Regions from separate parts of the Bacillus arachidis genome, predicted to be linked through region 2. Evidence: riboswitches for the same ligand, from Rfam matches in the RefSeq annotation. Region 2 holds a riboswitch; the other holds the start of a gene.

Region 1 (5,493 bases), 1.4 Mb from region 2:
GCTGGTTTAAATGCGACTGCAAGAGATTTGGCCAGATTTGGGCAATTGATTTTAAATAACGGTCGCTACAATGGCGTGCAAATTCTCCCTTCCTCTATTTCAGAAAATGTAAAGAGCGTGCAAGAAGGAGAATTTGCAATCGGACAAGGTACATCCATTTCGTATCATAATCAATGGTGGATTCCTCATAATGAACACGGTGCATTTGAAGTGTTAGGAAGTTATGGACAATGCCTCTATATAGATCCAAAAGCGAATATGGTCATTGTACATTTTTCATCCAATGCTGAGCCAAGCAATGATGTTCATACAACTTATTCAAATATGTATGTAGATATCGCAAAACACTTAGAAAAAAGCTAGTTTTATACTAGCTTTTTCACATAATAAATTTTATATAAATCAATTGTTTTCTATACACCTTATTACATTTATCCATTCTCCACATGAAAGATTTAATCTTCTATATGTAAAGAACGTCGTACAAACACTTTCAATCATTGAAGGGTTTTTCCGTAGAAAATCCCATCTCAATACTTTAGGTAGTTCATACATCTTATATTCTTTACTTTCCTTAATAATTCCATCAACTTCCCGTTCACAAATTCCCCTTACTAAATAATCTGCTCTTAATTCTTGGCACACCTTTTTAAAATTTTCATTATGATGTTTCAATTGAAGTAAACATGTTACATACGTACGAAACAATTCATCATTCCGATTACAGCATCTCATTATATTTTCTATTTTTTTCATCATAAATTTTTTGCCTTTTCTTGTATTTCTAAAAGCCACTTTTCACGCTTTGCTGCTTTACTTGTTTTTACAGATTGAAAGGCAGAACGTTTTATTTGGCGTATACCACAAAATTGCAAAATACCTTTTTTCATAATCACCCAATCAGCCGATCGATATAAGAGTGCCACGTACCATAAGGGCGAATCTAACGTATTAATAACCCACGCCGTTTTTCCTGTAAGTAATCCTTTCGGCATTACATCTTCATATCTATATGCAAACCCAGCAACAAAAACACGATCAATAAAACCCTTTATAATAGCGGGCATTCCCCACCACCATATTGGATAAATAAAAATAAAAGAATCTGCCTCTTTGACCAATTTTCTGTATTTCTCTGTTTCTTCTTCATATACTAAATCACGCCTTCTCTTATCTTCATTAAAAGTTAGAACTGGGTTAAATGCTTCCTTATAAAGATCAAGTAATGTAGCAGAATGGTTCGTTCCTTGCAGTCCTTTTTGCACATGTTCTAAAATGGATGCATTGAAACTAGATGGATTCGGATGTGCATATAAGATGAGGATGTTCACCTTTCAACAACACCTTTCCTTAAATTCCCTTTTGACTTCCAAATGTTTGCGTGATATTCTATTACTTGTCAAGTAGCAAGCCTATATGACAAAACGACTGACACCTACTCGGCGAAGGTGTCTATTTTTTATTTTTAGCCGAATGAAATGCCTCTTTCAGGGCATATTCAACTTTTGACACTACACACTCAACACCATTCCCTTGTATCAGACTGCTTTTGCAGTCTTTTACTCTACATAGTCGAAAAATTCAGATAAATTATAACATAAAAAAAGAGAGCCTAGCTCCCTTTTCTTGCCTTATAATATACTCCTTTATTCGTATAGGAATATTCATCATCAGCTAAAGTAATTTTCCCATCCAGTTTCAACTCGTCTAATAGCCTTGATAAATAAAATTGATGTAGCATTTTTTTCGTGAATTTTCCTTCATGATGCGAGATGATATGCTCTTGAATATCTAATAGTGATATTGGTTTATCTTGCTCCATCATATATTCATATACTGCTTTACGCAGCTTTACGTATTTCTCAAGTGTCACAGTACAATTGCAACCCCTTTCTTCTCATGCTGTTATTTTTGGAATCGGTTTTTTTGCAATAAAAAAACCTCTCCGATAAGAAGAAGTTACGTATATATCTTCGTCTTATCTTCCAGAACAAATCATGTTCTGCTGGAATTAGCACCTGCATCGCGGTTGCTGGGTTTCATCGGGCCAGTCCCTCCACCTCTCTGGATAAGAAAATATTCACTTTATATCTTATAATAGCCACTTCTATTTTCATTGTCAAATCATATAAAGTAACCACATTGAAGTTATATTTTCTTTTCTAGCGCTCATACTAAAATTGTATGTACAAAAGGAGGGATTTATAATGGATAAAAATGCTCGTGGATATGTTCAAGATTCGTTTCATTCGTTGCAAGAAGCAAAAAATTGTTTGGAACATGCAATACAAACAGTTGAAAAGAGCGATAATAGGGAGCGAATCGAACAGTCTTTACAAGCTGTGGAACATGCATTACAAAAATGTGATCATACGGTTCATGTTTTAGAACAAGAATGAAAATTGCCCATCTCTTTACTAGATGGGCAATTTCTCAAATGGCATACTGTAACAGTATTGCCGTCGTAATTAAAAAGTATACAGAATTCACGATTTCTAAAACTCCAACTTTTAAGATAGATATCTTTTTACCATACAATACGATTGCGCGAATTAGGCTCGGTATAAATATAAGAGAAAGCCATGGATTTACCAATAAAGAGGCAATGATTAAGAAAATATGATAGCCCCATGAAACATAGCGATAAGTAGGATTATTCTTTTCACGAATCATTGTTTTCACATAAAATGTACTACCTATAAAGTATAGAAAAGAAATACCAGCAATTGCAAAAGCCGTTTCATCGACTGTTTTCATCGAAAAATAATAACTAAGTAAACCGCCTATGCAGAAAGCAAGTATTGCACAAATATCATTTACTAAGGCTCGTTCATTTTTTTGTCGAGCAAAGTATATATTTACGATAAAGAGCGGAATCATCGTAACACCAAACAGAAGTATTTTCCATTCATACAGTAAAGATACGCTCCCGAAAACACATGCGATTGTAAAGTAAATAAGTGCCGCATGTATAAATTCTTTCTTTCGAGGTTGCTTTATGTACATTAAAAATGGATACGTTGCTAAATAGATAAATAACCAAGCGATAAAAAGTGGAATATGATATAAAGTAGCTTTACCAAGTATTACACTAAGTATAAACGGAATCAGCAGCATCCCCCAGGCACCGTGCTGCTTTGGAACAACTAGCTTCATGAATATGGCATCTCCTCTTTGAAAATATGTCTCATTTTCTATTATATAAAAAGTCTCATCTAAAAATCGGACTACATTAAAACAATTTTTTGACACATTTCAAAATAATAATCAACATGTATAAAAAAATGCTTCCTACCAATGGTAAGAAGCATGAAAGAGGCAAACGAATATGTAAGTCGCGACCCTACTTTACATTCTTATGCTTTGTAACATATGCTTATGCCTTGTTTTCCTGAGAGAATAGCCCTTTATCTTTATCTAAAATTCCATATTTCTTTTTAAATCTCGTAATAATTCTAATCCACGATGAGCTAAACAAGACAAGAAAAATTACATTTGAGAGTGCATGCGCTAAATCAAAGTAAAAGCTTGCAGCATAATATGCTATAAAGGCTTTCCATGTTAATCCTTCTAAAAAACCGAGTATCCCCCACAAATTCATAATCCAGCCAAAAACAAAGCCAGCTATGAATCCATAGATGACTCTCCCCCATAACGTTCTCATTATAAATGTGTTTCGAAGTAGACCCGCTATAAAGCCTATCATTCCCCAAGAAAACATTTGCCAAGGTGTCCAAGGTCCTTGCCCTAAAAATATATTAGATACCAATGCTGCCGTTGCCCCAATCATAAAGCCTGTCTCACTTCCAAAAACAATTGCAGATACAATAATAACAAAAGAAGTTGGTTGTACACTCGGCATAATGGAAAATGGTACACGACTCACTGCTGCTATGGCTGCTAAAACAGCGACAATGACGATTTCACGTGAAACAAATGCTTTCCTCTCAAATCGTATATAAAAAGGTAACATAATAACAGCTAATAAGAATAAACTACACCACATAAAATATTCATCTGTTACAAAAGAAGTAAACAGAAGAGTACTTATGACAATAATGAAAATAAGCATTATGAGAGCAAAATATCGTTTGGACACGCTTTATACACATCCTCCCACGTTAATGCATAAGGTAACTGCTTGCGAATAAAACGATTAATAGATGTTGTATAAAAGAAATTATCACTAAAGAATTTCTTTGGCGTATCATCCATAATTACTTTCCCGTCAAATAGCATCATACAATGATCAACATATTTAGCTGCAAATTCAATGTCATGTGTTGCCATCACAATCGTTGTTCCTTTCTTTTGTAACTCTTGAAACAATCCGCCTAATCTTTCCTTTTTCTCTGGATCCAGCCCTTTTGTCGGTTCGTCTAGTAATAATAAGCTTGGTTTTGATAACAAGGCTGTACATAATGCGATTAACTGTTGTTCTCCCCCGCTACAATCATGCGGATGACGATCGCGAATGGACTGCAGCCAAAATCGTTTTAACATATCTTCTGCAATTTCTTTCCCTTTATCATCATATAATTCATTTGCTCTTTCAAAAACTTCATCCCACACCGTCTCAAATGTAAAATGATAATACGGATGTTGCGATACAAATCCGATTCTTTTAAACCGTTCCTTTGAATCAATTTTATGAATCTCCGTTCCGTTCCACTGTACTTTTCCTCTTCTAGCTTTGTTTAATCCTGCTAATATAGTTAAAAGTGTTGATTTTCCAGTACCATTTTTCCCAACAAGCGCAGTCCACTTCCCACGTTCAATCGATAGCATTAAATCCTGTAAAATAAAAGGGCTATTTTTTTCATATTGAAATGATATATGATTTGCTTGTAAAACCACTTCTTTTGTTTCTGCCTGTGATATAACCGGTATTTCATATTCCATAGGTAACTCAGAATGTATTTGTGTTTGTGCCTTCCTTACCGTAAATGGGATTTTCTCTACATTCCATTCTAAAAACAACCTTGGAATTTGAGGGATAAACGGGCGAAACTCTTCTAATGCCCACATTTTTGATATAACATGTTGCGGCGTCCCATCATACATTATTTCCCCAGCATCCATAAACACAACTCGAGTTGCTAGTGGAATGACTTCGTCTAAACGATGTTCACTCATGATAATGGTAATTCCGAGCTCTTCGTTAATTCGTTTTAATAACCCTAAAAAATCTTTTGCTGCAATTGGATCAAGCTGTGCTGTCGGTTCATCAAGTAATAATAATTTAGGCTGTAAAACAAGAACTGCCGCTAAATTAACCAGTTGTTTTTGTCCCCCCGATAATGTATGAACAGACTGGTGTAATAAATCTTGAAAACCTAAAAAACTAATTAATTCAGCAATTCTCTTTTGGATTATATTGGTCTCTAGGCCAACATTCTCAAGAGAAAATGCCAATTCTTGAATAACCGTATCCATAACAAGTTGATTTTCTGGATTTTGAAATACCATTCCTACTTCTTGCGCTGATAATAA
Region 2 (5,493 bases):
CGAAGAAGCGCGTAAACAAATGAGTATAGCGGCTCGATCCTATGCCACTACACAAAGTTGGGATGAAATTTTTCACGGCTTATACATGCAATATGAAGAGGTGCTTCAGCAAAGTAATGCTGAACTATTTGCTTAAATAGGAAAGTTCCATTCATAAAGGAAAAAGGTATGACTTCTATAACGTCATACCTTTTTGGTCTTGTTCTCCTTGAGTACCCGGACATATTCCTCTTTCGTATTTACATTCACAAACAATTCCTTAACCGCGTTCCATTCTTCTTCCATCACATACTTTACGTTACACTGTGATAAAAGTTGTCCCATACTTCGCTTTTCTTCCTCTAATAGCGTATAAATTTTCTCTTTCATACTCTGATGATATGCCGCTAATAACGGCTGTTTTCTGCCATCAATCACTGGAACAATTGCCTCATAGCCTTCACTGATTTGTTTTACTAATGCGGTAATCCACTCATTTGAAAGGTTCGGCGTATCACAAGGCAAAATGATATACCATTCTGCTTCAATATGCTCCATTCCCGATACAATCCCAGCAAGCGGTCCATCTCCTTTATAGGAAGGAATATCTTCTATAACAGGAACGTCTACTAAAGTAACAATTTTCTCTTTTATATTAGGATGACTAATTACAACTACATCTTGCACAGTAGTCTGTATCACCTGAACGATGTGTTCAATAAAAGTATGTCCTTGCCAAATCGCCAACGCTTTCGGCTCCCCAAAACGTCTCGACCTACCACCTGCTAATACAATTCCGGCGAGTTTTTTCATTGGCGATGCAGCTCAAATGTAATGTGCCCAAGCTCTGGCAAAATCAATTTGTTCATCGCAAGGCGAACAGCCCCGCTAGAACCTGGCATTGAAAAGACAACTTTTCTTCCGATTGTTCCGCCAATTGCTCTACTTAACATTGCAGCGCTTCCGATATCTTCTAAATAACTAATCATCCGAAACAATTCACCAAATCCAACAATTTCTTTATCTAATAATGCCGAAACTGCCTCAATCGTAACATCACGCTTTGTAATGCCTGTTCCTCCATTTGTTAACACCACATCAACATCTTCTTGATGATATCCACTTAATACAGCCTGTCTAATACTTTCTTTATCATCTTTTACAATTTCATAAGCAGTTACCGTATGTCCTGCTTCCATTAATAATTCTTTTAATAGCTTACCACTCTTATCCGTTTCTTCTGTGCGCGTATCAGAAACTGTAATAATTTTACAGTGTGCTTTTTTAGGCGCTTGCTTTTTATGTTCTATTACGCTCATTTTTATTCGCTCCTTCTTATGAACTACTCATAATTTTATCATACCTGATAGAAGTTCTCTCAAATGTGCAGTACATCACATTTACATAATTATCTAGTGAACGGCTAAAACATTATGATACAATATTGGTATATATAACCATAAAAAAGAGGTCCTATGATTCTAACCGTACATACTTAACAAGTACAGCGATTCCTCTCTTACTCGCTACTTATTTCATTGCATTTAAATTCGTGCGAAACGATCTGATATATACTAAATAATTTTTCATAATTAGGAGGCTCGTTCATGGAACTTTATAAGAAACTCACAACGGTATTTATCCTTCTATTTGTCGCTTCCATCAGTGCTGGAATGGCATTAAAGGACGCTGTCCCATACTCAGCAATCGGCGGATGGGGATTTGCGACACTCTTTTTACTATGCAGTGCATTTTGCGCCGGAAAAGCACGTCAAAAGAAAGGTTGATGACCATTGTTTCGCAAAAAACCTACACTTTGCAGATCATGCGACAAAGAAATTCAAACATATGAAAAAGCTTGGGTTCATATGCCTTTTCCTCCAAGCGGAATGACGAATATGAAAAAATATATTGAACTTGATGGAGAAGTATATTGCAGTTCGTGTGCTGGAGTATGTAAGAGCCAAAATAATACAGTAAAGTAAAGGAGGTTTTTCACTTGTTCGAAACAAATCGGATTCGTTTACGAAAGTTTTCAGAAAGTGATATTCCAACCTATTACCATTGGCGAAATGATATAGAAGTTATGAGCGCTACCAGTCTCAATCTTGATACGTATTCATTTCAGGAAGTAGAGCAATTTTGCGGGCAAATCATTCACTCCCCTACTTCTAAAAGTTATATCATTGAACAAAAAAAGAGTAGCCTCCCCATTGGCATCACATCTTTAATTAACATCGATACACATAATCGAAATGCAGAATGTATTATCGATATCGGAAAGAAAGATTATTGGGGGCAGGGATACGGAAAAGAAGCATTAACTTTATTATTGGATTACGCCTTTTTAGAATTAAACTTACACCGTATATCCTTACGTGTTTTTTCATTTAATGACAGAGCGATTCACCTTTATAAAAAGCTCGGTTTTCAGCATGAAGGTACGTGTAAGGAGGCTGTATTCCGAAATGGTAAATGGCATGATATTGAAATGTTTGCCTTGCTACAGTCTAATTACAATTGAACTCCCCCCACCTACCGTTACACGCTTGGGGTAGGGTCTTCTCGCTAAATATGATAAAAAAAAAGCCTTGCGCTCCGCGCAAAGCTTTTCATTCTTATATTATAGACTAGCTTGCTCTTTTAAAGTTGCTGCTTTGTCTGTACGTTCCCATGAAAGATCTACATCAGTACGTCCGAAGTGGCCGTAAGCTGCTGTTTGTTTGTAAATTGGGCGACGTAAGTCTAGCATTTTGATGATACCAGCTGGGCGAAGATCGAAGTTGTTACGAACTAGTTCTACTAGTACTTCTTCAGATACTTTACCAGTGCCAAATGTATCAACTGAAATTGATACCGGTTGTGCTACACCAATTGCGTATGCAAGTTGTACTTCTGCTTTTTCAGCAAGACCAGCTGCAACGATGTTTTTCGCAACATAACGAGCTGCGTATGCTGCAGAACGGTCAACTTTTGTTGCATCTTTACCAGAGAATGCACCGCCGCCATGACGAGCGTATCCACCGTAAGTATCAACGATAATTTTACGTCCTGTTAAACCAGCATCCCCTTGTGGTCCACCGATTACGAAACGACCAGTTGGGTTAATGAAGAATTTCGTTTCTTCATCCATTAATTCTGCTGGTACTACAGCTTTGATTACGTGCTCTTTTAAGTCGCGATCGATTTGTTCCCATGTAGCTTCCGGGTGATGCTGTGTAGAAATTACAATTGTATCGATGCGTACTGGTTTACCATTTTCATCATACTCAACTGTAACTTGCGTTTTACCATCTGGACGTAAATATTCTAATGTTTCATCTTTACGAACTTCCGTTAAACGACGAGCTAATTTGTGAGCAAGCGAGATTGGAAGTGGCATTAATTCTTTTGTTTCATTACATGCAAAACCAAACATTAAACCTTGGTCCCCTGCACCAATTGCCTCAATCTCAGCGTCAGTCATTTGACCTTCACGCGCTTCTAACGCTTGGTCAACACCCATAGCGATGTCAGCAGACTGCTCATCAATAGATGTTAAAACTGCACAAGTTTCTGCATCGAATCCATACTTTGCACGAGTGTAACCGATACCTTGAATTGTTTCACGAACGATTTTTGGAATATCTACATAAGTAGAAGTTGTAATCTCCCCCGCTACCAATACTAAACCAGTTGTTACTGTTGTTTCACAAGCTACACGTGCGTTTGCGTCTTTTGCTAAGATCGCGTCTAAAATTGAATCAGAAATTTGGTCACAAATTTTATCTGGATGTCCTTCAGTTACAGACTCAGATGTGAACAGATGACGTTGTTTTGTCATGTGGTAAACCTCCCTACAGTAATTGTATATATTGTACGGAACTCATCCTTAATTTGCCACAAACTGCGACATTCATATATTCTCCCAAACAAGTAAAAGAAAAACCTTTCCCACTTAACATAGAGGAAAGGTTTAATTTGCTACTTGCATACTGCTTTTTGCCCTTCGCTCTTATCGTTCGAGACCGTTCGCCTCGCACAGGTTTTAGCACCTATTCACTTGTATTTACCGTTACAAGTGAGGTTGCCGGGCTTCATCGGGCCTGTCCCTCCGCCAGCTCGGGATAAGAGAGTATCCGTCCCAACCTATACTAAAGAAATGATATTCATTTGTCAATTAATATTCACATATTCCCACAAGTTTTTCGGATTATTTGTCGAACGAAATATAAATAGGAAAATAATACATTCACACAAACAAAAATAAATAAATAGTATACATTATTTATATGATTGTGTTATACTCTTGTTGGGGATTACGAGAAAAATTTCATTAAAATGAAAAGGATGGTATATAAATATGAGTACTGTGAATGTCCAAATTGGATTACACGAATTACTGAACGGAAGCAATGCACAGGTTCAACTAAGCGTTCCACAATTAGTAGAAAAAGTTCTAATGAGAAATGAAGGGAAATTGACTTCTACTGGCGCTGTATCTGCTTCTACAGGAAAATATACAGGACGTTCTCCTAAAGATAAATTTATTGTGAAAGAAGCATCGGTTGCAGATAAGATCGCTTGGGGATCTGTAAATCAACCGATTTCTGAAGAACATTTTAATAAATTATATACAAAAGTATTAGAATACTTAAAAGAAAAAGAAGAATTATTCGTATTTAAAGGATTCGCTGGCGCTGATCGTAACTATCGCCTTCCATTACAAGTTGTTAATGAATATGCATGGCACAATTTATTCGTACATCAATTATTTATTCGTCCAACTGAAGACGAATTAGCAAATCATGAAGCTGAGTTCACAATTGTTTCTGCACCAAGCTTTAAAGCAGATCCAGAGATTGACGGCACAAACTCTGAAGCATTCATTATGGTTTCATTTGAAAAACGCATCGTATTAATCGGTGGTACTGAATACGCTGGAGAGATGAAAAAATCAATCTTCTCTATTATGAACTTCTTACTTCCAGAACAAGATATTTTATCTATGCACTGTTCTGCAAACGTAGGTGAAGAAGGTGATGTTGCTCTATTCTTCGGTTTATCTGGAACAGGTAAAACAACATTATCTGCTGACCCACACCGTAAATTAATTGGTGATGATGAGCACGGTTGGTCTGATAACGGCGTATTCAATATTGAAGGCGGTTGCTACGCAAAATGTATTAACCTTTCTCATGAAAAAGAGCCACAAATTTTTGATGCAATTACATTTGGATCAGTGCTTGAGAACGTTGTAATTGATAATCAAACACGTATTGCAGATTATAATGATACTACATTAACAGAAAATACACGTGCTGCATACCCAATTGATGCGATTGATAATATCGTAGTACCAAGTGTTGCAGGACATCCAAATACAATTATTTTCTTAACTGCTGATGCATCTGGAGTATTGCCTCCAATCAGTAAGTTAAATAAAGAGCAAGCTATGTACCATTTCTTAAGCGGTTACACTAGTAAACTAGCTGGAACTGAGCGCGGTGTAACATCTCCGCAAGCAACGTTCTC

The links. Region 2 has a riboswitch for S-adenosylmethionine ahead of metK (methionine adenosyltransferase). Riboswitches for the same ligand answer to the same signal wherever they lie in the genome.
Region 1: another riboswitch for S-adenosylmethionine. It lies ahead of QRY57_RS16075 (hypothetical protein); the one in region 2 lies ahead of metK (methionine adenosyltransferase).

What each region holds. Positions count from the first base shown of each region.
Region 1 is NZ_CP127376.1:2,815,161-2,820,653, forward strand. Features, by position in the region: gene QRY57_RS16060 (serine hydrolase domain-containing protein) at 1-363, shown strand, start outside; gene QRY57_RS16065 (group-specific protein) at 403-756, opposite strand; gene QRY57_RS16070 (NAD(P)H-dependent oxidoreductase) at 756-1,331, opposite strand; partial or broken gene QRY57_RS16075 (hypothetical protein) at 1,613-1,932, opposite strand; SAM riboswitch class I at 1,976-2,075, opposite strand; gene QRY57_RS16080 (hypothetical protein) at 2,208-2,399, shown strand; gene QRY57_RS16085 (YwiC-like family protein) at 2,434-3,156, opposite strand; gene QRY57_RS16090 (ECF transporter S component) at 3,377-4,099, opposite strand; gene QRY57_RS16095 (ABC transporter ATP-binding protein) at 4,072-5,493, opposite strand, start outside.
Region 2 is NZ_CP127376.1:4,240,342-4,245,834, forward strand. Features, by position in the region: gene QRY57_RS23445 (glycosyltransferase family 4 protein) at 1-136, shown strand, start outside; gene QRY57_RS23450 (molybdenum cofactor guanylyltransferase) at 184-792, opposite strand; gene QRY57_RS23455 (MogA/MoaB family molybdenum cofactor biosynthesis protein) at 789-1,298, opposite strand; gene QRY57_RS23460 (hypothetical protein) at 1,587-1,766, shown strand; gene QRY57_RS23465 (hypothetical protein) at 1,773-1,964, shown strand; gene QRY57_RS23470 (GNAT family N-acetyltransferase) at 1,979-2,503, shown strand; gene metK (methionine adenosyltransferase) at 2,603-3,802, opposite strand; SAM riboswitch class I at 3,971-4,092, opposite strand; gene pckA (phosphoenolpyruvate carboxykinase (ATP)) at 4,322-5,493, shown strand, end outside.